Regions from separate parts of the Desertibacillus haloalkaliphilus genome, predicted to be linked through region 2. Evidence: riboswitches for the same ligand, from Rfam matches in the RefSeq annotation. Region 2 holds a riboswitch; each other region holds the start of a gene.
What was found. A riboswitch is a leader RNA that binds a small molecule or an ion and turns the genes downstream of it on or off. The one in region 2 is predicted to bind lysine.
Positions count from the first base shown of each region.

Region 1: another riboswitch for lysine. It lies ahead of KH400_RS00700 (aspartate kinase); the one in region 2 lies ahead of KH400_RS08185 (Na+/H+ antiporter NhaC family protein).
Region 3: another riboswitch for lysine. It lies ahead of dapA (4-hydroxy-tetrahydrodipicolinate synthase); the one in region 2 lies ahead of KH400_RS08185 (Na+/H+ antiporter NhaC family protein).

Region 1 is NZ_JAHPIV010000001.1:149,166-157,508, reverse strand. Features, by position in the region: gene KH400_RS00735 (long-chain-fatty-acid--CoA ligase) at 1-266, shown strand, start outside; gene fadR (fatty acid metabolism transcriptional regulator FadR) at 686-1,276, shown strand; gene KH400_RS00725 (enoyl-CoA hydratase) at 1,329-2,102, shown strand; gene KH400_RS00720 (electron transfer flavoprotein subunit beta/FixA family protein) at 2,135-2,905, shown strand; gene KH400_RS00715 (electron transfer flavoprotein subunit alpha/FixB family protein) at 2,921-3,898, shown strand; gene trxA (thioredoxin) at 4,107-4,421, shown strand; gene uvrC (excinuclease ABC subunit UvrC) at 4,635-6,407, shown strand; lysine riboswitch at 6,502-6,688, shown strand; gene KH400_RS00700 (aspartate kinase) at 7,034-8,263, shown strand.
Region 2 is NZ_JAHPIV010000006.1:89,836-98,178, reverse strand. Features, by position in the region: gene KH400_RS08205 (hypothetical protein) at 1-322, opposite strand, end outside; gene KH400_RS08200 (thymidylate synthase) at 590-1,546, shown strand; gene KH400_RS08195 (dihydrofolate reductase) at 1,568-2,059, shown strand; gene yunB (sporulation protein YunB) at 2,130-2,930, shown strand; lysine riboswitch at 3,002-3,181, shown strand; gene KH400_RS08185 (Na+/H+ antiporter NhaC family protein) at 3,656-5,209, shown strand; gene KH400_RS08180 (sodium-dependent transporter) at 5,551-7,071, shown strand; gene KH400_RS08175 (methionine/alanine import family NSS transporter small subunit) at 7,071-7,187, shown strand; gene KH400_RS08170 (MarR family winged helix-turn-helix transcriptional regulator) at 7,491-7,943, shown strand; gene wrbA (NAD(P)H:quinone oxidoreductase) at 8,142-8,343, shown strand, end outside.
Region 3 is NZ_JAHPIV010000009.1:183,050-191,392, reverse strand. Features, by position in the region: gene KH400_RS12085 (YhcN/YlaJ family sporulation lipoprotein) at 10-741, opposite strand; gene KH400_RS12080 (heavy-metal-associated domain-containing protein) at 941-1,147, shown strand; lysine riboswitch at 1,522-1,705, shown strand; gene dapA (4-hydroxy-tetrahydrodipicolinate synthase) at 1,869-2,756, shown strand; tRNA gene KH400_RS12070 (tRNA-Gln) at 2,891-2,965, shown strand; tRNA gene KH400_RS12065 (tRNA-Gln) at 3,016-3,090, shown strand; tRNA gene KH400_RS12060 (tRNA-Gln) at 3,141-3,215, shown strand; gene bluB (5,6-dimethylbenzimidazole synthase) at 3,346-3,996, shown strand; gene yidD (membrane protein insertion efficiency factor YidD) at 4,140-4,379, shown strand; gene KH400_RS12045 (DMT family transporter) at 4,423-5,361, opposite strand; gene KH400_RS12040 (hypothetical protein) at 5,565-6,953, opposite strand; gene KH400_RS25305 (hypothetical protein) at 7,021-7,143, opposite strand; gene KH400_RS12035 (M24 family metallopeptidase) at 7,143-8,343, opposite strand, start outside.

The sequences.
Region 1 (8,343 bases), on a different contig from region 2:
TGCTTTATAAGCATGAAAGTATTCAAGAAGCAGCTGTCATTGGGGTACCAGATTCCTATCGCGGTGAAACGGTCAAAGCGTTTATCGTCGTTAAGGAAGGACATGAGGTAGCTGAAAAAGAGCTTGATGCCTTTTGTCGGAAACATCTTGCTGCGTATAAAGTCCCAAAACGCTATGAATTTCGTGACGAGCTACCAAAAACAATGGTTGGAAAAATTTTGCGGCGTGTCTTAGTAGAAGAGGAAGAGGACAAACGTAAAACATAAAATGAACAGTTGCTCTAAAGGTTCAATGATGCCTTTAGAGCAACTGTCATGGAATCAATAATGTAAAACGCTTACACTTTTTTTAGAAACTTTAATTGTTTCATATACAAATTTAGTATATGATAAAGATAGATTTTTAGATTTTCAAAAAAACTCCTTTTTCAAAAAATTTCAAAATAACTGACGTTTGGATTGACAAATCATTTACCTTTTATTACAATATGAAATATGAGTGAATAGTCATTCATTAATGAAGTAGTAAAAGTATTGTACTTTGAAAAATGTTTAGCACCAGGCGTCATCGGCTCGAGCTCACTTTGGTCCGCCAATTGAAGCTTCATGTTTCTTCTACCGGTATACCAGTGTTTATGGCCGATAGTTGGTCGCCTTGCGCTTTTCTTACTGAAAGGAAGAATGACGTGGCCAAACGAAAAGGACTGAAATACGAGCAGATTATAGAAGCAGCCGTAAAAGTGATTGCTGAAAAAGGCTATCATCAAGCCCAAGTATCAAAAATTGCCAAAGAAGCAGGCGTTGCTGATGGCACGATTTATTTATATTTTAAAAACAAGGAAGATATTTTAGTATCTCTATTTAAAGAAAAGATGGGCAAATTTATCCTAGATATTGAACAAGAAATAGCAGGAGTTAACGACGTTAAAGAGAAATTATATATATTAGTAAAAAGGCATTTCACCCAAGCAGCAGCAAATCATTCATATGCCATCGTTACACAGCTAGAGTTGAGACAGTCGAACACCGAACTACGTCTGAAGATAAATGACGTATTAAAGGATTATTTACGCTTGATTGACTCTATTTTATTAGAAGGAAAAGAAAGCGGTTTCTTTTCTAGCAACCTTGATGTCCGACTAAGCCGGCAAATGATCTTTGGTACATTAGACGAGGTGGTTACCAATTGGGTGATGAAAGGTTGCAAATATGATTTGGTATCACTTGCAAAGCCTGTGCACCAATTTTTAATCAATGGTTTTGCAGTAGATAAATAGATAGACAGACTTGAATGATCTTCATTCTTGGACTGGGAGGAGTGAGAAAGTGATGGAGAATCTACTTCTAAAAAAAGAGAATCATATCGCTATTGTTACACTGAATCGTCCACCTGCAAATGCGCTTTCGGGTGCCGTTTTAAACGATTTATCTGCGGCACTTGATGAGGTTGAGCAGGACACGGATATTAAAGTAGTGGTTCTCAATGGTGAAGGTCGTTTTTTTGCGGCTGGAGCAGATATTAAAGAGTTTACTACTGTTAAAAGTGGCGCTGAGTTCACTGAGCTTGCTAAAAAGGGGCAGCAACTATTTGATCGAATTGAGCAGTTTTCAAAGCCTGTCATTGCCGCGATTCACGGTGCTGCATTAGGCGGAGGATTAGAGCTTGCGATGGCATGTCATATTCGACTAGCAACGGAAGATGTGAAGCTTGGATTACCGGAGCTACAATTAGGTTTAATTCCTGGATTTGCAGGTAGTCAACGCCTTCCACGTTTAGTAGGAACAGCGAAAGCAGCAGAAATGATTTTAACTAGTGAGCCGATCACAGGCAAGGAAGCATTGTCACTCGGCCTTATTAATTGCATTCATTCTGAGCAAGCGCTCAACGAGGAAGCCTTGAAACTAGCGGAGAAAATCGCGCAAAAGAGTGCGGTCTCGATTAAATTCGCACTCGAACTACTTACTTATGCCAAAGATCAAAACTTTGAAAAAGGAGTGGCAAAAGAAGCGGAGCTGTTTGGGGAAGCGTTTGAATCTGAAGATGGCCAAGAAGGGATATACGCATTTATAGAAAAACGAAAGCCAGCGTTTAAAAATAAATAAACCGATTTTATTTTACCTAGGGAGGGAATATGATGAACATTTTTGTAATTATGAAACGTACATTTGATACAGAGGAAAAAATTACAATTAGTAATGGAGCAATTGATGATGGGGGCGCAGAATTTATTATTAACCCATATGATGAGTATGCGATTGAGGAAGCAATTACGTTACGTGATGAGCACGAAGGAGAAGTGACAGTCGTAACTGTTGGTGAAGAGGATGCTGAAAAGGAATTACGTACAGCATTAGCCATGGGTGCAGATAAGGCAGTGTTAATTGACACAGAAGATGTTGATGAACTTGATCAATTTACGACGGCTACATTGCTTGCGACATATTTAAAAGATCAAGACTATGACATCATTTTAGGCGGTAACGTCGCCGTTGATGGTGGATCTGGACAAGTTGGCCCACGTGTTGCTGAGGAATTAAACATTCCACAAGTGACAACGATTACAAAGTTAGATATTGAAGGGCAAACTGCAACAATCGAGCGTGATGTTGAAGGGGACCAAGAAACTGTTGAAGTGTCTCTTCCGGTTCTTGTGACAGCGCAGCAAGGGTTAAATGAACCACGTTATCCATCGTTACCAGGGATCATGAAGGCTAAGAAGAAGCCATTAGATACATTAGACTTAGATGATTTAGATTTAGAAGAAGAGGATGTAGAAGCAAAAACAAAAACTATCGAAGTGTTCCTACCACCTGCTAAAGAAGCGGGGAAAGTTCTTGAAGGTGAAGTTGGAGATCAAGTCAAAGAGTTAGTATCGTTACTAAAATCAGAAGCTAAAGTTCTTTAATGGGGGGAAATCAATATGTCTAGAAAAGTAGTTGTATTAGGTGAAGCTCGTGATGGAGAATTACGTAATGTAACATTTGAAGCGATTGCAGCAGGAAAACAAGTTGCCGACGGTGGTGAAGTTGTTGCAGCGTTATTTGGTGAAAGTGTAAGTGATTTGGGTAATAAATTAATTCAGTATGGAGCTGACCGTGTCGTTACGGTAGAACGTCCTGAATTGAAAGAATATACGACAGATGCTTACTTACAGGCGTTCTTACAAGTGGTTGATGCGGAGAGTCCAGAAGGAATTGTGATGGGACATACATCGGCAGGAAAAGATCTTTCGCCACGTGTCGCGACAAAATTAGGCTCAGGTTTAATTTCTGATGCGGTTGCCATTGAAGTCGATGGCGGTGATGTTGTTTTCACGCGTCCAATTTATTCAGGTAAAGCTTTTGAAAAGAAAGCAATTGAAGAGGGAATTATTTTTGCAACGATTCGTCCAAACAACATCGAGCCACTTGAGGTTGATGAGTCACGAAGCGGAAATGTAGCTGGGCTTGATGTAGAATTAACTGATTTGCGAACACAAATTAAGGATATCGTGCGCAAGTCAACTGGCGGGGTTGATCTCTCAGAAGCTAAAATTGTTGTTGCAGGTGGACGCGGTGTGAAAAGTGAAGAAGGCTTTAAGTCATTAGATGAGCTTGCGAATGTCCTTGGAGCAGCAGTTGGTGCATCTCGTGGAGCGTGTGATGCTGAATATTGTGATTACTCCTTACAAATTGGTCAAACAGGGAAAGTTGTAACACCTGACCTTTACTTTGCGATTGGTATCTCTGGTGCGATTCAGCATTTAGCAGGGATGTCTAACTCAAAAGTAATTGTAGCCATCAATAAAGATCCAGAAGCACCGATCTTTGAAGTCGCAGACTATGGAATTGTTGCTGACTTATTTGAGGTTGTTCCATTACTTACAGAAGAATTGAAAAACGTTTTAGTTGAATCATAAAACATACGTGAAAAGCTGTCCTTCAAAGGGCAGCTTTTCACGTATATTTATTATTTTCTATTATTGTTTGCAGGAAAAAGTGGTTTCAAACATAACACGATTGGGTAATATAAATTCTGTAAGCATATTTATAGCGTGTGAGTACGACGGATGGTATAATTTGTTTGAATAAGTGATTAGCACGATAAATAAGGAGGACGTTACGAACATGGCGATTGTAAACGTTACGGATCAAAATTTTGCAAGCGAAACAAGTGAAGGAGTAGTCCTAGCTGACTTTTGGGCACCTTGGTGTGGGCCTTGTAAAATGATTGCACCGGTTCTTGAAGAGCTAGATGCAGAAATGGGAGATAAAGTGAAAATTGCGAAGCTTGATGTTGATGAAAACCAAGAAACAGCTAGCAAGCATGGAGTCATGAGTATCCCTACATTAATGGTCTTTAAAGATGGTGAAGTTGTCGAGCAAGTGGTAGGCTTCCAACCAAAAGATGCACTAGCTGAGCTTCTTAATAAGCACCTATAAGAGCCAATAAAAAGCCTGATTCGTATTACGGATCAGGCTTTTTTAATTGAAGGGGTGCAGAGTGCGCAGCAAGGAGACAAGGAAAAGTAATAGCTTACTCGTCCGGCCTTTGCGTGAAGGATACTGGAAAAAATCTAAATGAGAAGAAGGCGGCTCGAGAGCGGTTGAAAAAAACGTGATTTTTGGTAACAATAGTAGCAAGGAGTGAGGAGGATGGATAACCTTAAAGAAAAGCTCGCTGTTTTACCTGAGCAGCCTGGCTGTTATTTAATGAAAGACAGGCAAGGAACGGTCATTTATGTCGGAAAAGCAAAAATTTTAAAAAACCGCGTTCGATCTTATTTTACTGGTTCCCATGATGGGAAAACACAGCGGTTAGTGAGTGAAATCACTGATTTTGAATATATAATTACCTCTTCGAATATCGAAGCGCTTATCCTTGAAATGAACCTAATTAAAAAATACGATCCGAAATACAATGTTATGTTAAAGGATGATAAATCATATCCGTATTTAAAGATTACCGCGGAAGAACATCCGCGCTTGATCACAACTCGAAAAGTAAAAAAGGATCAAGGAAAATACTTTGGTCCTTTTCCGAATGCGAGTGCGGCGAATGAAACAAAAAAATTGTTAGATCGTCTCTACCCCCTAAGAAAGTGTCGGACATTACCTGATCGGGTTTGCTTATACTACCATATCAATCAATGTTTAGCTCCATGTGTGTATGAAGTAAGTGATGAAAAAAATAAAGAACTTGTCGCTGACATTGTTCGTTTTTTAAATAATGGTCATCAGCAAGTGAAGCAAGAATTAACGGAAAAGATGAATAGCGCTTCTGAACAATTAGACTTTGAACGGGCGAAGGAATTTCGTGACTTGATTAAGCACATTGAAGCTGTCATGGAAAAGCAGAAAATGACGATCTCTGACCAGATCGACCGTGATGTTTTTGCGTACTCATATGATAAAGGGTGGATGTGTGTACAAGTCTTTTTCATTCGCCAAGGAAAACTGATTGAACGAGATGTATCCATTTTTCCATTTTACGGTGAAGCTTCAGAAGACTTTTTAACGTATATCGGACAATTTTATTTAAAAAAGGAACATATGAAGCCAAAGGAGATCCTCGTACCAAGCGGTACGGATCAAGAGCTTGTTGCTCAATTGCTCGAGGTAAAAGTATTTGAACCGAAACGTGGTAAGAAAAAAGAATTAGTGGACCTTGCGACCAAAAATGCTGAAATGGCGTTAAAGGAAAAGTTCTCATTAATTGAACGGGATGAGGAACGCACGATTAAAGCCATTGAAAATTTAGGGGAGGCACTGGGAATCAGTACACCGTATCGGATCGAGGCATTTGACAACTCTAACATTCAAGGGACTGATCCTGTGTCTGCCATGATTACGTTTTTAGATGGTAAACCGAGTAAGAAGGATTACCGTAAGTATAAGTTAAAAGGGATTGAAGGGCCTGATGATTACGGTTCGATGCGTGAGGTTGTTCGTCGGCGCTACCTTCGTCTATTAAAGGAAGATGGACCATTGCCTGATTTGTTAGTGATCGATGGTGGTAAAGGACAAATTTCAGCTGCGCAAAGTGTGCTTGAAGATGAACTAGGGTTATCGATCCCTGTATGTGGTTTAGCTAAAGATGATAAACACCGGACGTCACAGCTATTGATGGGAGACCCGCCCGAGGTAATCCCATTAAAACGGGATAGTCATGAATTTTACCTCTTACAAAGAATACAGGATGAAGTCCACAGGTTTGCGATCAATTTTCATCGACAAGCACGTGGGAAATCGATGTTTTCATCGATTTTAGATGATGTGCCTGGCATCGGTGAAAAACGAAAACAACGGTTGTTAAAGCACTTTGGCTCATTGAAAAAAATGAAGGAAGCAAGTGTTGAAGATTTCCGTCAGTTAAATGTTCCAGCACCTGTAGCCGAAGCGCTTGTTGACCATTTGAAAAATAGTTGAATTTCTCGTTGATTTTCAATTGTTGTTTTGCTAAAATAACAACTAACGATTAAAGTTGATAAAAAAATTAAAAAAAGCCACACTTCATAGAAGAAGTGATGGTAGAGGAGCGAAAACCATTAGTAGGCAAAGCGAGGATGTTGAGATCCGATGATCATTGCTGAAAGGGGAATTCGCCGAAGTGAAAAGAGCCTCAACAATCTTTTTGCTGGACTTGTATTGAATAGGTACAAGGCTGTCACGCAACCAACCCAAAGGTTGTGTGGAGAACTATCTCACGAGATGCAGGGGACGAAGTGTGGAGATACCGACTTTTTTGTATACCAAGCAACAGTGAGGGCGTTCCTACTGTTGCTTTTTTGGTGTTGTGGTAAAGAAGGCTTACTCGCACCGCCTTAGATTGGAGTATGCGGGAGATACACTGGTGAGGAGAAGTTGGTTCAAGGGTGGAAAAGGGAACCCCGGAGAGCGCTAGCGATGAAGGAATAGAGGGAAAGTAGCTTCCTTATGCCTCACTTGATTGAATATTTAGTGAACTATTTGAAGTAAGAGAAGTTATTTCTTGATATGTGTTTGCGGGTAAGTTCTTTAAAGTTAAGTTTTTTACATAGGAGAGGATGAGCAATATGGCATTAGTCGTACAAAAATATGGAGGAACATCAGTTGGATCAACAGAGCGGATCAAACATGTGGCTGATCGAATCATTTCATCGGTTGAACAAGGAAATCAAGTTGTAACGGTCGTTTCGGCGATGGGGAAAACAACGGATGAACTCGTCAGCTTAGTCGGCGAAGTCACTGCTCAACCGAGCAAGCGTGAGATGGATATGTTGCTATCGACAGGTGAACAAGTATCGATCTCCTTATTAACGATGGCTTTGCAAGAACGCGGGTATCGAGCAGTCTCTTTGACAGGCTGGCAAGCAGGGATTCAGACCGAACAAGCACATGGTAACGCTAGAATTACCGGCATTGATGTTGAGAGAATCAATAGCTACCTAGAGGATGGAATGATTGTGATTGTTGCTGGCTTTCAAGGAGTAAGTGAGGGTGAGGAGATCACAACACTTGGTCGTGGTGGATCGGACACGACAGCTGTTGCACTTGCGGCTGCTGTGTCAGCGGAGCGCTGTGATATTTTTACAGATGTGACGGGTGTTTATACCACTGATCCGAGGTATGTGAGCAAAGCTAGAAAATTAGCATCAATTTCTTATGATGAAATGTTGGAAATGGCTAATTTAGGGGCGGGAGTCCTGCACCCACGTGCCGTTGAATTTGCAAAAAACCATAAAGTCAAATTGATGGTTGCATCAAGCATGGTAGAAGAAGAAGGGACAGTAATTGAGGAGGAAGTGTCAATGGAAAAAGATTTGGTTGTACGAGGGATTGCATTTGAAAGTGATGTCACAAAAGTAACAGTGTCTGGGTTGCCTAATGACCTGGCTACGTTACCAAGCTTATTTACGATTCTCTCGGAACATGGAATTAATGTAGATATTATTATTCAAAATGAAACTGGAAAAGAAACAACAACGATCTCATTTTCAATCAGCGATGATATTCGTCAAGAAACAGTAGCGGTTTTAGAAGAAAACAAACATCGTTTGCACTTTGAAGCTGTTGATTGCGAACAGAATTTAGCAAAAGTATCGATTGTCGGATCTGGCATGGTTTCAAACCCTGGAGTGGCGGCAAGAATGTTCCAATTACTTGCAAAAGAAGATGTGAAAGTAAAAATGGTTAGTACATCTGAGATTAAAGTGTCAACAGTCATTGAAGAAGCTGTCATGGTTAAGGCTGTTGAAGCACTACATGAGGAATTTCAACTAGCTGAAGAAGTGCTGAGCATATAGGACTATAGATTCGTATGCTATGTCTTACGATGAAAGATAAGAATTCATCGTAAGACATGTAGCTTTATTGCTTCAAAGCT
Region 2 (8,343 bases):
TTGGCTCGATACTTACATCTTCAATGTCTGTCAGGTCAAACTCTTTCGCCTCACCATCAAAATCAGCAGCGATATAAAAACCTTTTAACGGGTTGCTCAATTGAATTTTTTTATCTAGTGGCTCTTCATGATTATTGATTAACACATCGTTAATTTTTATATTGCTAAACCCTTTATTACCGATACTAATTAGCACACCTTGTTTCTCACTTGTTGAACCAATCGTGCCGCTTGCTAATGGTGGGTTTAATTTTATGAAAGAAAATAGTCCAATGACTAGAACAGCAACTATTACAACTGAAATGAGTGTTGTTTTTTTCAATTCCTCACACCCCTTTACTCGATCTCTGCTAACCATAACATAAATTACCAATAGATTGGGATGGGGATTCTAACGCCAGCATATAGGTCGATAGAATCCGCACCGCCTTAGAAAAGTTCACTTCGGTTAGAAATCGTCGAGATGGCACAATCGTGTGCTAAAACTCGACAAAACCTATAGGTGAGTACGAAGCTGTGATAAAATGAAAACGACGCTGTTAGGAGAACCTAACTGAGAAGCCGGCAAGATGGAGGAGTTAATAACGCGATGAGTCAAAATGAACAAGCTTATTTAGAATTGTGCAAAGAGATTTTAGAGACGGGTGAAACAAAAGGTGATCGTACCGGAACAGGGACGACTTCTTTATTTGGCAAGCAGATGCGATTTGATTTAAATGAAGGCTTTCCACTGTTAACGACAAAACGAGTTCCTTTTAAACTAATTGCGAGCGAATTGCTATGGTTTATGAAAGGTGACACGAATATTCGTTATCTATTACAGCATAACAATAACATTTGGAATGAATGGGCGTTTGAGAAGTGGGTTACTAGTGATGAATACACTGGGCCGGATATGACTGATTTTGGCTTACGCAGTCAAACAGATGATGAATTTAAGGCGCTCTATGAACAAGAAATGGAAAGTTTTAAAGAGCGAATTTTAACCGATGATGCCTTCGCAAGTAAGTATGGCGATCTTGGTAATATTTACGGCAAGCAATGGCGGGAATGGAAAACGACGAATGGTGAAACGATTGATCAGCTCAAAGATGTGATCGATATGATCAAGAACAATCCAAACTCACGCCGTTTGATTGTCTCAGCATGGAATCCAGAAGATGTGCCATCTATGGCGTTACCGCCGTGTCACACACTCTTTCAATTTTATGTCGCAGATGGCAAGTTGAGCTGTCAGTTATACCAGCGCAGTGCGGATATGTTCCTCGGTGTACCATTTAACATTGCGAGTTATGCGCTGCTAACACACTTAATCGCTCATGAATGTGGGCTAGGTGTTGGTGAATTTATTCATACGCTCGGTGACGCGCACATTTATTCAAATCACTTCGAGCAAGTTAGAACACAGCTCGCGCGTGATCCACGTCCATTACCGACGTTGACGCTAAACAAGGGCGTTACATCTGTGTTTGATTTTGACCTAGAGGATATTACGTTAAGTGGCTACGATCCGCACCCAGCGATTAAGGCACCAGTAGCAGTCTAGAGGAAAAGGAGGTTATCATACATGATTTCATTTATGGTGGCGATGGACCAGAATCGCCTGATTGGAAAAGACAATGATTTACCGTGGCGCTTGCCAGCTGACCTCGCTTATTTTAAAAAAGTAACGATGGGCAAGCCAATCGTGATGGGCAGAAAAACGCACGAATCAATCGGACGCCCATTACCAGGGCGAGAAAACATCATTATTACTCGAAATGAAGATTATCAAGCTGAAGGCTGTACGGTTGTGAACTCCGTTGCTGAGATTGAACGTTTTGATGATGACACAGAGGTGTTTGTCATTGGCGGTGCGGAAATTTTTAAAGAGACACTTCCGATTGCAGACCGCCTCTACATAACGTTGATTGAAGAAGAATTTGAAGGTGACACGTATTTCCCTGAGATTAAAGAGGATGAGTGGGAGTTGACCTCTGAGGAGCGTGGCACGACAGATGAGAAGAACCGTCACAAGCACCGTTTCCTTGTCTATGAGCGAAAAGCTAAACAAGCGTAAATTTTGTCCGAAATAGTGGTTAACCCGAGCCCCCTCTTTGCATATATATTAGTGCAAAGGGGGGGTGGCGTTGGCAAAATTTAAAATACATCGGCCCCGTAAACGGAAAGGTCCGCTGCCTTTTCGTTACGTCTTTTTATTATCATTTGTTATTTTTGTTGCGATGACCGTACAAGGACTTTGGTTAGTTGAAAAAGGAATTCGCCCAACGTTGATCGAGATTGCGCAAACAGAGACACAGAAAATTGCAACCCAGGCGATCAATGATGCGATTTCAAAGAAAATCGTCGATAATACGGGGATGGAAGACTTGATTAACATTGAAAAAGACAATAATGACAACATCACATCGGTTGGTTTTGATGCACAAATTTATAATCGTGTCGTTTCGGAAGCGATTATTCGTGTGCAAAAGTACTTGAAGATGGTGGAGCAAGGCCAAATTGAAAGCCTTAGCGTCCCCGAGGGGGTTGAGGTTGATTTTAATGAACAAACCTTTTCTGATAATGGCATTATTCATACGATTCCATTAGGGCAAGCAACAAATAATGCGTTACTTGCTCACTTAGGGCCTCAAGTTCCCGTCAAGTTCACAGCAATTGGTGATGTAAAAGCGCAGTTGAATGAAACGATCGAGCCATCGGGAATCAACAATACGTACATTAGTGTCGCGATGGACATTGAAGTTGACGTGCAAGTCGTTATTCCGTTTGCAACTGAAGAACAAACGGTTGGCACGACGATCCCAATTGGCATGATATTCGTACCTGGAGAAGTCCCTTACTTCTATAACCATGGTGGTGACAGTAATGCGCCAGCACCGGCGATTATCCCGCCAGATGAAGAGGAGATTGATGCAGGGATAAATTAACATTGCCACGCGCAGATAGCCTTGTTATAATGAGTCTTGCGAAAAAATTGAATGCAGTAGCCTCATTGTAAAAATGAGGTAGAGGCGCGGCCTTCATAAGTATGTAATTCGAGTGTGACGAACGATGAGAATTGCAAAAAGGGGAGGTTGCCGAAGCGATGTGAACTCCGTCAGGTGAGCATTGCTGGGGTTGTACTTAAGAAGTGCAGCACTGTCACGGTTAGAGATGATCGTGGAGAACTACTCAGACATGATGGGGCTTTGTCGTTTACGGTTATAAGGTAATGACAGGGAGCGCCCTGTCATTGCCTTTTTTTCTTTTTTGGGGAAAGGTCTGTACTGGGGTAGTGCAGGCGTGAGCGGGCTGAGGATTCGCCGGTAGCAAGCGGGCGAGACGCTTCGGACTGAGTATCCGCTATTTGTGAAAAAAGAGCCTAATTGGGGAAGTAACCGGACCGAGAAGCCGTTATTTGCCATAAACCGAGGTAAAAAAGGTCGGTTTGGTATCGATAGCGGACTGAGGGTCCGAAAGAGCTCTAAAACCTGGTGATTTGTCACAAATAAGGTACTGAGCGTCCACCCATCGCCCACCGCGCCCTACAGCTGGACTCCCCGCCAAAAACACATGTGCTCCCAATCCGTTCTTCGCTCACCAATCTAAGGTCGGCGAGTGAACATTTTATACAGCTAGATCATGCAAAAAATTTTAGGAGGAACTTTACATCATGGAAAACTCAATTTTATCGTTACTCCCACCGGTGTTAGCGCTAGTGATGGTTATTTTTACTCGTCGCGTGCTGTTATCGCTTGGGGTTGGGATTATCGTTGGTGCACTGATGATCAACGACTTTTCAATTGTCGCTAGTATCGGCCAAATTGCTAGCATCGTTGGAGCCGTCTTTGTCGTCGATGGTGCCTTGAATACGTGGGAATTATATATTTTATTCTTTTTACTATTACTAGGAATGATGGCTTCACTAATTGCACTATCAGGAGGAAGCCGTGCGTTTGGTGACTGGGCGATTCGCCGTGTGAAGACACGTGTCGGCGCGCAGCTCGTTACGGTTTTACTTGGAATCTTAATTTTTATTGATGATTACTTTAATAGTTTAACGGTCGGAAACGTTAGTCGACCGCTAACGGACCGTCATAAAATTTCTCGTTCGAAGCTCGCTTATTTAGTCGATTCAACGGCTGCTCCGATGTGTGTAATCGCACCATTATCAAGTTGGGGTGCCTACATTATCACGATCATCGGCGGAATTTTAGTGACACATGGGGTGACGCAATATGAACCACTACAAGCGTTCCTTTTCATGGTGCCGATGAACTTTTATGCGATCATTGCTTTACTACTAGTTGTTGCGGTAGCCGTCTTTAAGCTTGACCTCGGGGCGATGAAGACGCATGAAGAGCGTGCAATGAAGACAGGTGAAGTGGTTGATCCGAACAAAGGCGCCATTCCTGGTGAACAAGATACCATTTCAGAAAACAAGCACGGCAAAGTTCGTGATCTTGTGTTACCGATCCTTGCGCTTATCGTTGGTACGGTTTACTTTATGATTCATACGGGAATCCAAGCGTCTGGGGAAGAAGCGACACTTCTTTCTATCTTTGAAAATACCGATGTAGCGACAGCGTTATTATACGGTGGTGTGATCGGTCTCATTGTTGCGCTTCTACTAACAGCTTTAAACAAAGTAAACGCTCAAGACATTGGTGTTGGTCTTTGGGCTGGGATTAAATCGATGCTACCAGCGATTTATATTTTACTATTCGCATGGACGATCATTGAAATTATCGACGGACTTGGTACGGGTACGTATCTAGCAGGGCTTGTGAGTGAGCATATGAACATCGCTTTCTTGCCTGCGGTGATCTTTATCCTTGCTGGGTTTATGGCCTTTTCAACTGGGACAAGCTGGGGAACGTTTGCGATGTTACTCCCAATCGCCGGTGAAATTGCTGCGGTCGTTGATGTTGAGATGATGCTGCCAGCACTAGCTGCAGTCCTTGCTGGGGCGATCTTTGGTGACCACTGTTCACCGATTTCAGATACGACGATCCTTTCGTCAACAGGGGCAGGAAGTCACCATATCGATCACGTCATTACGCAGTTGCCGTATGCACTGATCGTTGCTGGAATTACATTTGTTTCGTATCTTGTGTTAGGTTTTACAGGTAGTATGCTCATCGGACTTGTGGCAGCGATTATCTTATTTGTGATTGTTGTGGCAGTTCTGAAACGATTAGTTGGCGCTAAAGCCGCTAATGCATAAAAAAATATAGAGGTAAAAATCCCAAGAATGGCTTAAGAGGGGGGCTCCCCTTTTAAGCCATTCTACTTTTTTCGACAGAAAGCGCCATCATTGAAAAAATATTTTGACAAGTGGGACGTTAGTTATTATAATGAGATAACGAATCAGTTATTTAGCTTTAAAGGCCTAATCCTTTACTTTTATTCTTTTTTCCTTTAACGCTTGATAGAATCATAGTTGCTCACTTCGCTCTAAAATGTCAAACTATTTTGACAAAATCGTCAAGAATAATAATAGTTAGCGTCCGAGTGGAATAGAATTCTTGGTAAATGAGTAACGCTAAAACAGAAAGGGGTATGGACATGAACAATCGAGAACAGTGGGGTACACGTGCCGGCTTTATTATGGCGGCAGTTGGTTCAGCTGTTGGTCTAGGTAACATCTGGCGATTCCCGTATGTTGCCTATGAGAATGGTGGAGGAGCATTTTTTATTCCTTATCTATTTGCACTCTTAACAGCGGGGATTCCGCTACTTATTATGGAATTTACGATGGGTCAAAGGTACCGTGGCTCCGCACCATTAACATTTGCACGAATCAACAAGAAAGCAGAATGGATCGGTTGGTGGCAGGTCGGGATCTCATTTGTAATCTCCACCTACTATGCCGTGATCATCGCGTGGGCGATGGCCTACACAGTCTTCGCCGTGAACCAGAGCTGGGGAACGGATACGGAAGGATTTTTATTTAGTAATTATTTGCAGTTAGCAGACACTCCTGGTGATGTGGGTGGACTCGTTCCATCGGCATTCATTCCATTAATTCTTGTTTGGGTGATTGCACTAGGTGTCCTCTTTAAAGGGGTTAAGCGCGGGATTGAATTGGCAAACAGAATCTTCATTCCAACGCTTCTCGTGATGTTTTTACTTCTAGTTATTCGCGCACTTACGTTAGAAGGCGCAGCACTCGGTTTGAATTCATTCTTTGAGCCGAACTGGAGTGAAATCATGAACCCAGGCGTATGGGTTGCAGCGTACGGACAGATCTTCTTTAGTTTATCAGTCGGCTTTGCGATTATGATTACGTACTCAAGTTATTTATCAAAGAAGTCAGATATTAACAACAACGCATTTATCGCAGGTTTCAGTAACTCAAGTTTTGAGCTTTTAGCAGGTATAGGGGTTTTCGCTGCACTAGGTTTCATGGCAACAGCTGCTGGTGTTGGCGTTGATGAAGTAGCAACAGCAGGTGTAGGTCTCGCCTTCGTTGTCTTCCCAGCGATTATTAACTCATTCCCAGGCATGAATGGCTTGTTCGGGGTCTTATTCTTCGGCTCACTCGTGTTAGCTGGTCTATCATCACTGATTTCTATTACAGAAACTTATGTATCAGCCTTACAAGATAAGTTCAAAATTACACGTCAAAAAGCCGTTCTATTCGGTGGAGGTTTATCAGCACTTGTTTCGATTTTATATGCGACACAAGGTGGTCTATACTTCCTAGATGCGGTTGACTACTTTATTAACGAATTTGGTGTCGCACTTGCAGGTCTGATTTCAGTTGTGGCCGTTGCATGGTTCTTACGTCACTTATCAACATTGCAAAAACACCACAACAACATTAGTGACTTCCGTACAGGTTTATGGTGGAAAATCTGCCTAGGCGTGATTACACCGATCGTCCTTGGTTATATGTTCATTCAAAACCTAGTAACGAACTTACAATCAAACTACGAAGGTTATCCGACATCATTCATCATTCCGTTTGGTTGGCTCGTTGCAGTAGGTGTCATCATTATCGGTTTCATCTTAGCGGCATTTAAATGGAAGAGCAGAGACTTAGAAGTTCCAGATCATTCAGATGCGAAGGGAGATGGTCAGTAATGAGTGGCGGCGCAATCACAATGATGCTGATCGGTATGGCAATTATCTGGGGCGGTTTAGCGTTAAGCATCCGCAACGCAGTTAAAGTTGCCCGAGCAAAGAAAGCAAATAATTAGTAACGACGAAGCACGCCAGACTGATTGTAGTTGGCGTGCTTTACTTTTCAAAGTGTGGATGAGATAAGGCAGGGGGCCTCCCCATTTGATGTAGAGCCCAAAAGTATAGAATTCTTAAACGCTACATCATGAGCAGTTTGTGTTAAGTTCCTGACTAGATTTTTGATAAAAAAAGCGTCTTCGCTAGAATTATTATTTTGCTTAAAATTTTACTATTCCAGTTTAGTGCACACACCTTCTTGACAGAAAACCATACACTATTGTATACTTATCTCGAATTCGAGATAATATAAAAGGATGATCATGATGGATAACCACAAACAGACAGAAGAGGAGTTAGCGTTAAAATTATTTGTTGTTCTCTCACGCTCGTTTCAAACGATTCGCAAGCGTGTCGAAGAGGATATTAAAACGCATGGACTCAATCCAACTGAGTTTGCCGTGCTTGAACTCATCTATAATAAAGGTGAACAGCCGATCCAAAAAATTGGTGAGAAAGTGTTAATCGCCAGCAGCAGCATTACGTATGTCGTTGACAAGCTTGAAAAGAAAGAATTTTTAACGAGAAAGCCATGTCCAAAAGACCGACGCATTACGTATGCAACAATTACTGAGGCGGGGACGGAACTTATGGATAACATTTTTCCAAGTCACCGTGAAGCGATTGCTGACATCTTTGGCGGTTTACAAACAGAAGAAAAAGAAGTGATGATCGAACAATTGAAAAAATTAGGGTATCACGCAAAAGATCTCTAATTTTTTTTAGTAAATATCTTGAATTCGAAATGTTCGATATGATATTATTCAAAATAGAGAAATAACAGAGAAACACAACAAAAAGGAATAAGATATTTTTTTGAGAATATATCTCGAATTGGAGATATTCAAAATTGAGGGTTATCCATTACAGATTTAGGGAATAACAGCTACTGTGGAAAAGGGGAGAAATAAATAATGGGGTTTTTACAAAATTTATTTGGAAACAAAAAGGAGACGATCGAAATGGCAAACGTTAAATTAGCAGTGATCTATTACAGTTCAACAGGTACAAACTACAAAATGGCACAGTGGGCCAAAGAGGGAGCAGAAGCTGCTGGGGCAGAAGTCAAAGTCTTAAAAGTGCCTGAGCTTGCACCAAAAGAAGCGATTGAATCAA
Region 3 (8,343 bases), on a different contig from region 2:
TACCGACTCTTATTTTTGATTTTGTTCAAATGTTCGATTTAAATTGCGAATAAATTCAGACGACGTCGCACCAAGTTCTTCCAACGGCTGGCCTGACTCGAACCCATTACGAAGAGCACGGATGCGATTCACCGTTTTCCGGTCTGTCGCCACATAAACTTGGTCTGGATTTACAATATCACGAATGGCATCAAATACTTCACTTTCCAGTTTTGACCGCCTTGATTCATTTGATTCTACACCGATCATATAAAGGTCATCATCGGAAATAATATCAACATCTTGAACACTTCTAATCGCTAAAATCCGTTGAGACATTAATGAAACTTTCTCATTCTTACTCAATTGTTCTTGAGTATCTGATTGTTGGGTTTGATTTTCTAACCCAGGGTCACGTAAGGTTTGTTTATCATGTAACGTCCCTGGACGATTACTTAATATTTGTGAAGAATGTTGCTGTCCTCGATCTTTTCGAATATCGATCTGACGCTCGCCAGTCATGTATTGATTCTCTCCTGCAATAGACTGAACGTTTGACGTTAACCCTTTAGGGTCCTGGTCTGGAACCATCATATCCGATAATGGTCCTTCCATCCCACGGACATTGTCTGTACCATACCCGCTAAACCCTTGTGTACGATCAGCATTTGCACCCATCTCCTCGTCTTGTGGAACTACACATCCACCAAGAAAGACAATAAAGGATAGCAATATTAAACATGTTCGTATTTTCGGTTTCATTCTGCCATTCTCCTTTCACTATATAGAGTGACGTTAAGTATCCACCTTTACTCTGTCAGTTGAAGGGAGTTCAAGCATAAATTACATGGAGGATTAACACGTATAGATTCAACACTTGCCTAACATACTACCGATTATAAAAGCGAATCACTGTTAAAATGGAAACTAGATCGCTCCCAATAACACTGAGGTGATTAAAATGAAGCATATTGATCTGCAAGTGGAGAGAATGAGTTGCGGGCATTGCCTCGATACAGTTGAGCATGCATTAGAAAATGTAGAAGGTGTCGTTGATGCGAAAGTACATCCAAATAACAATACCGTCACCGTTACATTTGAAGAATCACAAACAAACGTTACCTATATGAGAGAAGCAGTTGAAGAAGCTGGCTACTGGATTGTTTAACGCCCATGAAATAACAACAACAAATCTAAGATCATACTCTTAAATACAGGAAAAACAAATGTTAGTGTTCATAAAGTTCACGAATTGTCCTAAAATGGTTTAATTACCTTTCATCGTGTGAGACTGACTCCCTCATCTGCTTGAAACATAAATGGTCCATCATCTAGCATTACCGCCTACGACATGGTCATATGGATAATTAAAAAGAAAGCTTAAAAGTCAACGACATTCCATTTGTTAACCAACTCGTTCAAGCCTTGCTACGACTCTAAAAATTTTTATTATGAATTATCCATTTTTCATTGCAAACGATATTGTTATTTGTTAAGGTAGAGTCACAAACGGATAAGCATATTCTTTACTTCAAAAATTGAAGTGAGGGTAGAGGCGCAAAGACCATAATTAGGCAATTGGAGGAGAATGGGATCCTTTGAGAATTGCTGAAAGGGGGATTTGCCGAAGCCAAAAGAATCTCATTTTCTTGAGGCTGGTTCTGTTATTGAACAAATACAGAACTGTCATATAGTCAGGTGAACTATATGGAGGGCTATCTCACGCATAGAACGTTCTAAACGATTCTATTGCAACAATGAGGCTCTCATTGTTGCTTTTTTGCGTAACACCATGTTTTAAAAACAATGGGAAGAGATGTAGCTCTATTCATACAAAGTGGAAACCTTACAAGATTGATCGAAAATAATGAATAGAGGGTGATGAAACAATGAATTTTGGACGTGTATTAACTGCAATGGTAACCCCATTTAATCAAGATGGAGATGTAGATTACAACGCAACTTTACAACTCATTAACCACTTAATTACAAACGGTACGGACGGTATTGTTGTAGCTGGAACAACTGGAGAATCCCCAACACTTACAACAGAGGAAAAAGTGGAATTATTTAACTTTGTTGTTAAAACAGTTAATGGTCGAGTACCTGTTATTGCCGGGACTGGGTCAAACAACACACGCGCTTCTATCAGTTTGACAAAGAAAGCTGAAGAAGCTGGTGTTGATGGGATTATGCTTGTATCCCCTTATTATAATAAGCCTTCACAAGAAGGGATCTATCAACACTTTAAAACAATTGCTGAATCAACATCTCTTCCAGTGATGATTTATAATATTCCTGGGCGTAGTTCTGTTAATATTTCTGTTGAAACAACGATACGTCTTTCACAAATTGAAAATATTGTAGCAACCAAGGAAGCAAGCGGTGATCTAGAAGCCATGGCAAAAATCATTGAAGAAACCGATGATAAATTCAGCCTTTATAGTGGTGATGACAGCTTAACCCTTCCAGTGATGTCAATTGGAGGAACTGGAATCGTTTCTGTTTCGTCTCATGTTATTGGAAACGAAATGCAAGAAATGGTGACAAGCTATTTAAACGGACAACCAGAGCATGCCGCAAAGCTTCATCGAGATTTATTGCCAGTGATGAAAGCCTTATTTGCAGCACCAAGCCCTACACCTGTAAAAGCTGCATTAGAAATGAGAGGCATCAGCGTAGGTTCGGTTCGCCTCCCTCTCGTACCGTTAAGCGAGACAGAACATCGTCAGTTACAAACGGTCATGCAACCAAATATGACGTTTTATGTAAGCTAAACCATACACCAAGATCGCACCTATTTGAACTTTTTATAGATGCGATCTTTTTTTATAAAATCTATTTAAAGAAATGTATAAAATCACCTTGATTGTGCAATCATATGAAATGTAAAGGAACTGATTCAAGGCATTGGGCTATAGCCAAGTGGTAAGGCAGCGGATTTTGATTCCGTTATGCGCTGGTTCGAATCCAGCTAGCCCAGCCATTTCTTTTCTTTCATAACCTACCTTTACATCATTCATCTAATACATATGTTGGGCTATAGCCAAGCGGTAAGGCAGCGGATTTTGATTCCGTCATGCGCTGGTTCGAATCCAGCTAGCCCAGCCATTTCTTTTCTTTCATAACCTACCTTTACATCATTCACCTAATACATATGTTGGGCTATAGCCAAGCGGTAAGGCAGCGGATTTTGATTCCGTTATGCGCTGGTTCGAATCCAGCTAGCCCAGCCACTCTATCTTTTCATATGAACTTAAAATTTCATTAACCATCGTACTTCTAATCGAATAGTCAAATGACTATAGTCAATCTTTTCATTTCCTGCTACCATTAAAGTAAGCTGGACAGAGAGGATTTGATTGTATGTTTAACCAAAATGAAAAAGATGCCATTTATAAAGTAATAGAAAACCGCAGAGATGTGCGAAGCTTCTTATCAAAGCCGATTCCGGAGTCGGTCCTGCAACGTATTCTTGAAGCAGGCCATCACGGTCCATCTGTAGGTTTTATGCAACCATGGAATTTCATCATCATCACGTCTGATAAAATTAAAGAACGGCTCGCTTGGGCTACGGATAAAGAACGACGAGCATTAGCGATTCATTATGAGAATGAACGACAACAAAAATTCCTCAATTTAAAAATTGAAGGGATTAAAGAAGCACCAATCACCATTTGTGTCACTTGTGACCCCACGCGCGGTGGTTCTCATGTACTAGGAAGAAACTCGATTCCAGAAACCGATGTTTTATCAACAGCATGTGCGATTCAAAACATGTGGCTTGCGTCTTGTGCTGAAGGGTTAGCCATGGGCTGGGTCAGTTTCTATAAAAAAAATGACGTCCGTGATATTCTAGATATCCCGCCACACATCGATCCAATCGCATTAATGTCACTTGGTTATACGGACCAATACCCCGATAAACCAATTTTAGAATCATCAGGATGGGAAAAACGACGAGCACTAGAAAACTTAATTTACTATAACCGCTGGGATAACCAAACAAAAGAATAATATACCATGATCAGGCTGTCAAAAAAGTTCGGGTAACCCCTTAGAAGGCAGCCTTATTTATGCTTCAAAACCATGCTAACTACTTAAAAGAGCCCTTATATGGTATATTATCTCTAAGCTTTTAAAAAAGGAGCGGATCACTATTGAAATGGCCGTTTATTGTGCTAATACGATTTTATCAGCGATTTATTTCTCCACTTAAACCACCCACATGCCGCTTCTATCCTAGCTGCTCTCACTATGGTTTAGAAGCATTCAAACGGTTGGGCGCACTGAAAGGTGGATGGTTCACCCTTGTGCGTATACTTAAATGCCACCCCTTCCACCCTGGTGGTTTCGATCCAGTACCCGAACCTAAAAAAAACAAACAAACACGTAACTAAAAAGGGATTCCTCACTCAGAAAACGAGTTGGAATCCCTTTACTTTACATCGATTCGGCCTTTTTACGCTTATTGATCTTTCGAACAAGCTTTTCATCCATATAACCGGTACCCAATAGGACACCAATGACAATGAACAAAAAACCAAAAATATGTGTCATAACAATGGCTTCACCAAGAAAGATAGCTGAACTAATGACACCGAAAAACGGAACAAGGTTGTTAAATATCGCGGTTTGTCCAGCCCCTAACTTATGGATCGCCGAATTATATAACATATGTCCGACAGCCGTCGCCAAAATGGCTGACGTGAAAAATAGCAACCAAATCCACGCGGTCCCTTCACCTAACCCAGACACGCCATGTGGCTCAATGATGAGACTTAAGCCAAATAGTAACAATGAACCAAACACGAGCATGATCCCTGTCATTTGTTTCGAATCGAGCGTTTCTGTAGCTTTTTTAATATAGATAAAACTAATCGCTTGGACGAACATCGCAATAAAAATGTAAAGGTCACCTACATTAACCCCACCAAGGCTATCCGCTCCCTGAAAGATAATCACCGAAACGCCTATGATCCCAAGCAATATACCTAGTAAACGTAATTTTGTTAACTGATCATGTAAGAAAATCATCGCCAACACCGATGTAGTTAATGGTAGTAATGCTAAAATTAAAGATGCATTGGATGCTGTCGTTGCCGTTAAACCTAATGTAAGAAAAAAATGATGCCCAACAACACCAAAGACCATGGCAATGATTGTAAACTTCCATTCTGTTTTCGTTAATGTTCGTAATTGACGCTGAAAGATTAAAATAAACAAAACAATAATACCTGCAGTAAATACTCGCACGGCTGTCATTGTTGTTGGGGGAAGATGGTCTACTAATACTTTTAACATCACAACGTTTACTCCCCACAATACCATAACAAAGAGTAATAAACCGTATGTAAATAGATGTGACACTTGAGTTTTCATACTTTTTACCACCTAACTATTATAGTGCGTGTTCAAAAAAGAGAAGAATAGAACCGGTCGGCTAAAATCGCAACGTCCTGTGCGTCGAAAGTTCGAGGCATGTAGCTAAAAGCCGCAAAGATATGCTGTTCATATGTGAGCAACGCATGAGCAAGCCAACGAGGACATTTGTCAGTCATTTTTACGGACTTTTTGAACATTCTTTATAGTAATCCAAAATGTTGCAACAAGACTAATAATGAAGGCAAGCTTACCAAGAGGACGGCAACAAATCCTAAATTTCGTTGCGAAACCCTCCATGGCGACTGTTGCATTAACCCTGAAGTCATTAATACTGAACCTGAAAATGGAGAAACTTGAGTAGCTAACGTCCAAGCAACGATCAATAACACCGCCATATATTCTGGACTTACGCCAAACAGAGCCGGAGATAATGAGCTTCCAATCCCGATCACGATAATGACTGGGTGAATACCACAAAATGATAGAAAGATTGATAATAAAATGATAAGGATACTCATCACATAAATAGAACCATATGATGCATCATAGATAAGATGAGAAATCACATCCCCTACTTCTGTGTACGATAACGCTAAGCCAAAAAAACCTGCACTAATAAAAATAACGATCTCATTCTTTAAACGGATAAATGCCGTTTTCATTTGTTCAACCACCGCTTGCAGGTAATCAACTAAAGTTCCAATAATTGCCGCCCATAAAACCGGATAAAATAGCGCCAAAACCGAGACAACTGTTAACATATTAACAAGTAACAAGTAATCTAAAATAAATGAAATAATCAGTAGAGTGACTGAAAAACAAAGCAATGAGACGAGCTTTTTGGTAGCCTCACCACGATTTACAGCCCCACCAATGTCATCAGTCTCAACCATCGGATCATCCGCAAAATGTATCTTGTTGAAAAAAAATAGACTTATCATGAGATAACATAAGCCAATCAAAAAGCCAACCCAACCGACATGAAGCCAAGAAACATTAAATAAAACAAGCACTAATCCAACGTTAACAAAATACGGTGACCAGAACATACAAAAGCCAAACGCACGCAACAACACCATTACTAGCTTTTTTCTTCGATAACCAGAAAAACTCTCGACTGCGATGCGATAAACAATCGGCATCGACCCAAGATTAAGTATGGCACCCATGCTCGCTGTTAATAGATAACTTAAACGATACGGATGAGCTTTGTTATGTTGTTCTTGCTCATGAACTTTCTCTTTTAATGCTGTCAGATAACCTCCAATTGAAATGATCACACCGAAAAACGGGACAAGTAAAAACAAGGTTAACAAATTTATATTTTCTCCAAATCCTGAGATAATCGTAAGTGGGGGCACTTGATTAAGAATAAAGATAACGCCAGCGACGACCACTAACAGAACAGCCACGACTTGATTCAACCGACGTACAGAGAATATAGCAAACAAGAGAACGATCCCCGCTAATGAGCTATAAAGAATTTCAAGCCAAGCCGTTGGGAAAAACAGATCTACTAAATACAAGATCGTAATGAGAACACTTATAAAACCTAGACTAGACTGTATGACTTGTTTATTCACAGTCATCAACTCTCCTCAATGAATCTCGAATATTACTATCCTATCATGAATCACTAAAAAGTTCATAGGAAATTCACTTTTTCTCTAACACTCCACTGTTGACCCAAAGTGAACGTCTCCCCCCCCCCACTTTTTTACGTACCATTAAAAAAGGATAAACCGCTGACGGCTTACCCTCTTCCACTTTATTTTTCATTAAAAATCTTCTTTTATTAAGCAATTTCCTTCGATATACAAGTCTGTTGTTGGATTTTTTTTATACAATTCACGCGGGAAATTTGTTAATAATTCGCAGCCATTTTCGGTAATACGAATGGACTCGGTAATTTCAACTCCATAATCTTCATACCAAATTCCCGGCATGAGGTGGAACGTCATGTTTGGTTCGAGAACTGTACGATCACCTTTTCGAAAACTTACGGTATGCTCTCCCCAATCAGGTGGAAAACTTAATCCAATGGAGTACCCTAACCTTGAGTCCTTATAGTACCCTCTTTTCGCAATCGTCTTTCGCCAAACGGCCTCAACTTCCTCAGCCATCATTCCTGGTTTAATAGCTGCTAAGGTTTCATTTATTCCTTCTAAGACAACTTCGGAGAGATCAGAAACTTGCTGCGAGGGTGTGCCTAACACCATCGTGCGAGCCATTGGGGTATGATAACGTTTATAACATCCAGCAATTTCAATCGTTAAATTATCTCCATTTTTGTATCGTTTATCGGTCCATGTTAAATGTGGACAAGACGTATTTTTCCCTGTTGGAATCATCGGGACGATCGACGTATAGTCCCCTCCAAAATTGTCTAAACCACTAATTTGCGCATGGTAAATATTTGCGGCAACATCACATTCTCTAACACCTACATCGACGGTTTCATACGCTTTACTCATGGCCTTTTCTACAATGTTAGCCGCACGCCTCATAAAAACGATTTCTTCGTCCGATTTAATCAACCTCACCCAATTAACAAGTGTTGAAGCATTTTTAAATGTTGCGTTCGGAAGTCCTTGTTGCAGTCGTTCATAACATAAACCAGTAAAATAATGAGCATCCATTTCCAACCCAATTTTTCTTGTTGCTTGACCAATCTCCTGTAATATATTTGCGACAAAATCCATTGGGTGTTTAATTGTTGATTGCACATACTCATCTGGGTAAGGAATAATGTGATGATCATCAATCCACGTACTGACCTTCACACTACTCGCATCCATTTCTCTACCAATCCAAATCGGTTGGTCCTCATCAACCATCACGACCATCATTTGGTGTACATAAAATGACCATGCATTATACCCTGTCAGATAATACATATTCGATGGGTTTGATATGAGTAAAACTTCAATTCCCTGTTCGAGCATTTTTTGCTTTGTTTTCGCTAATCGATTCATATAT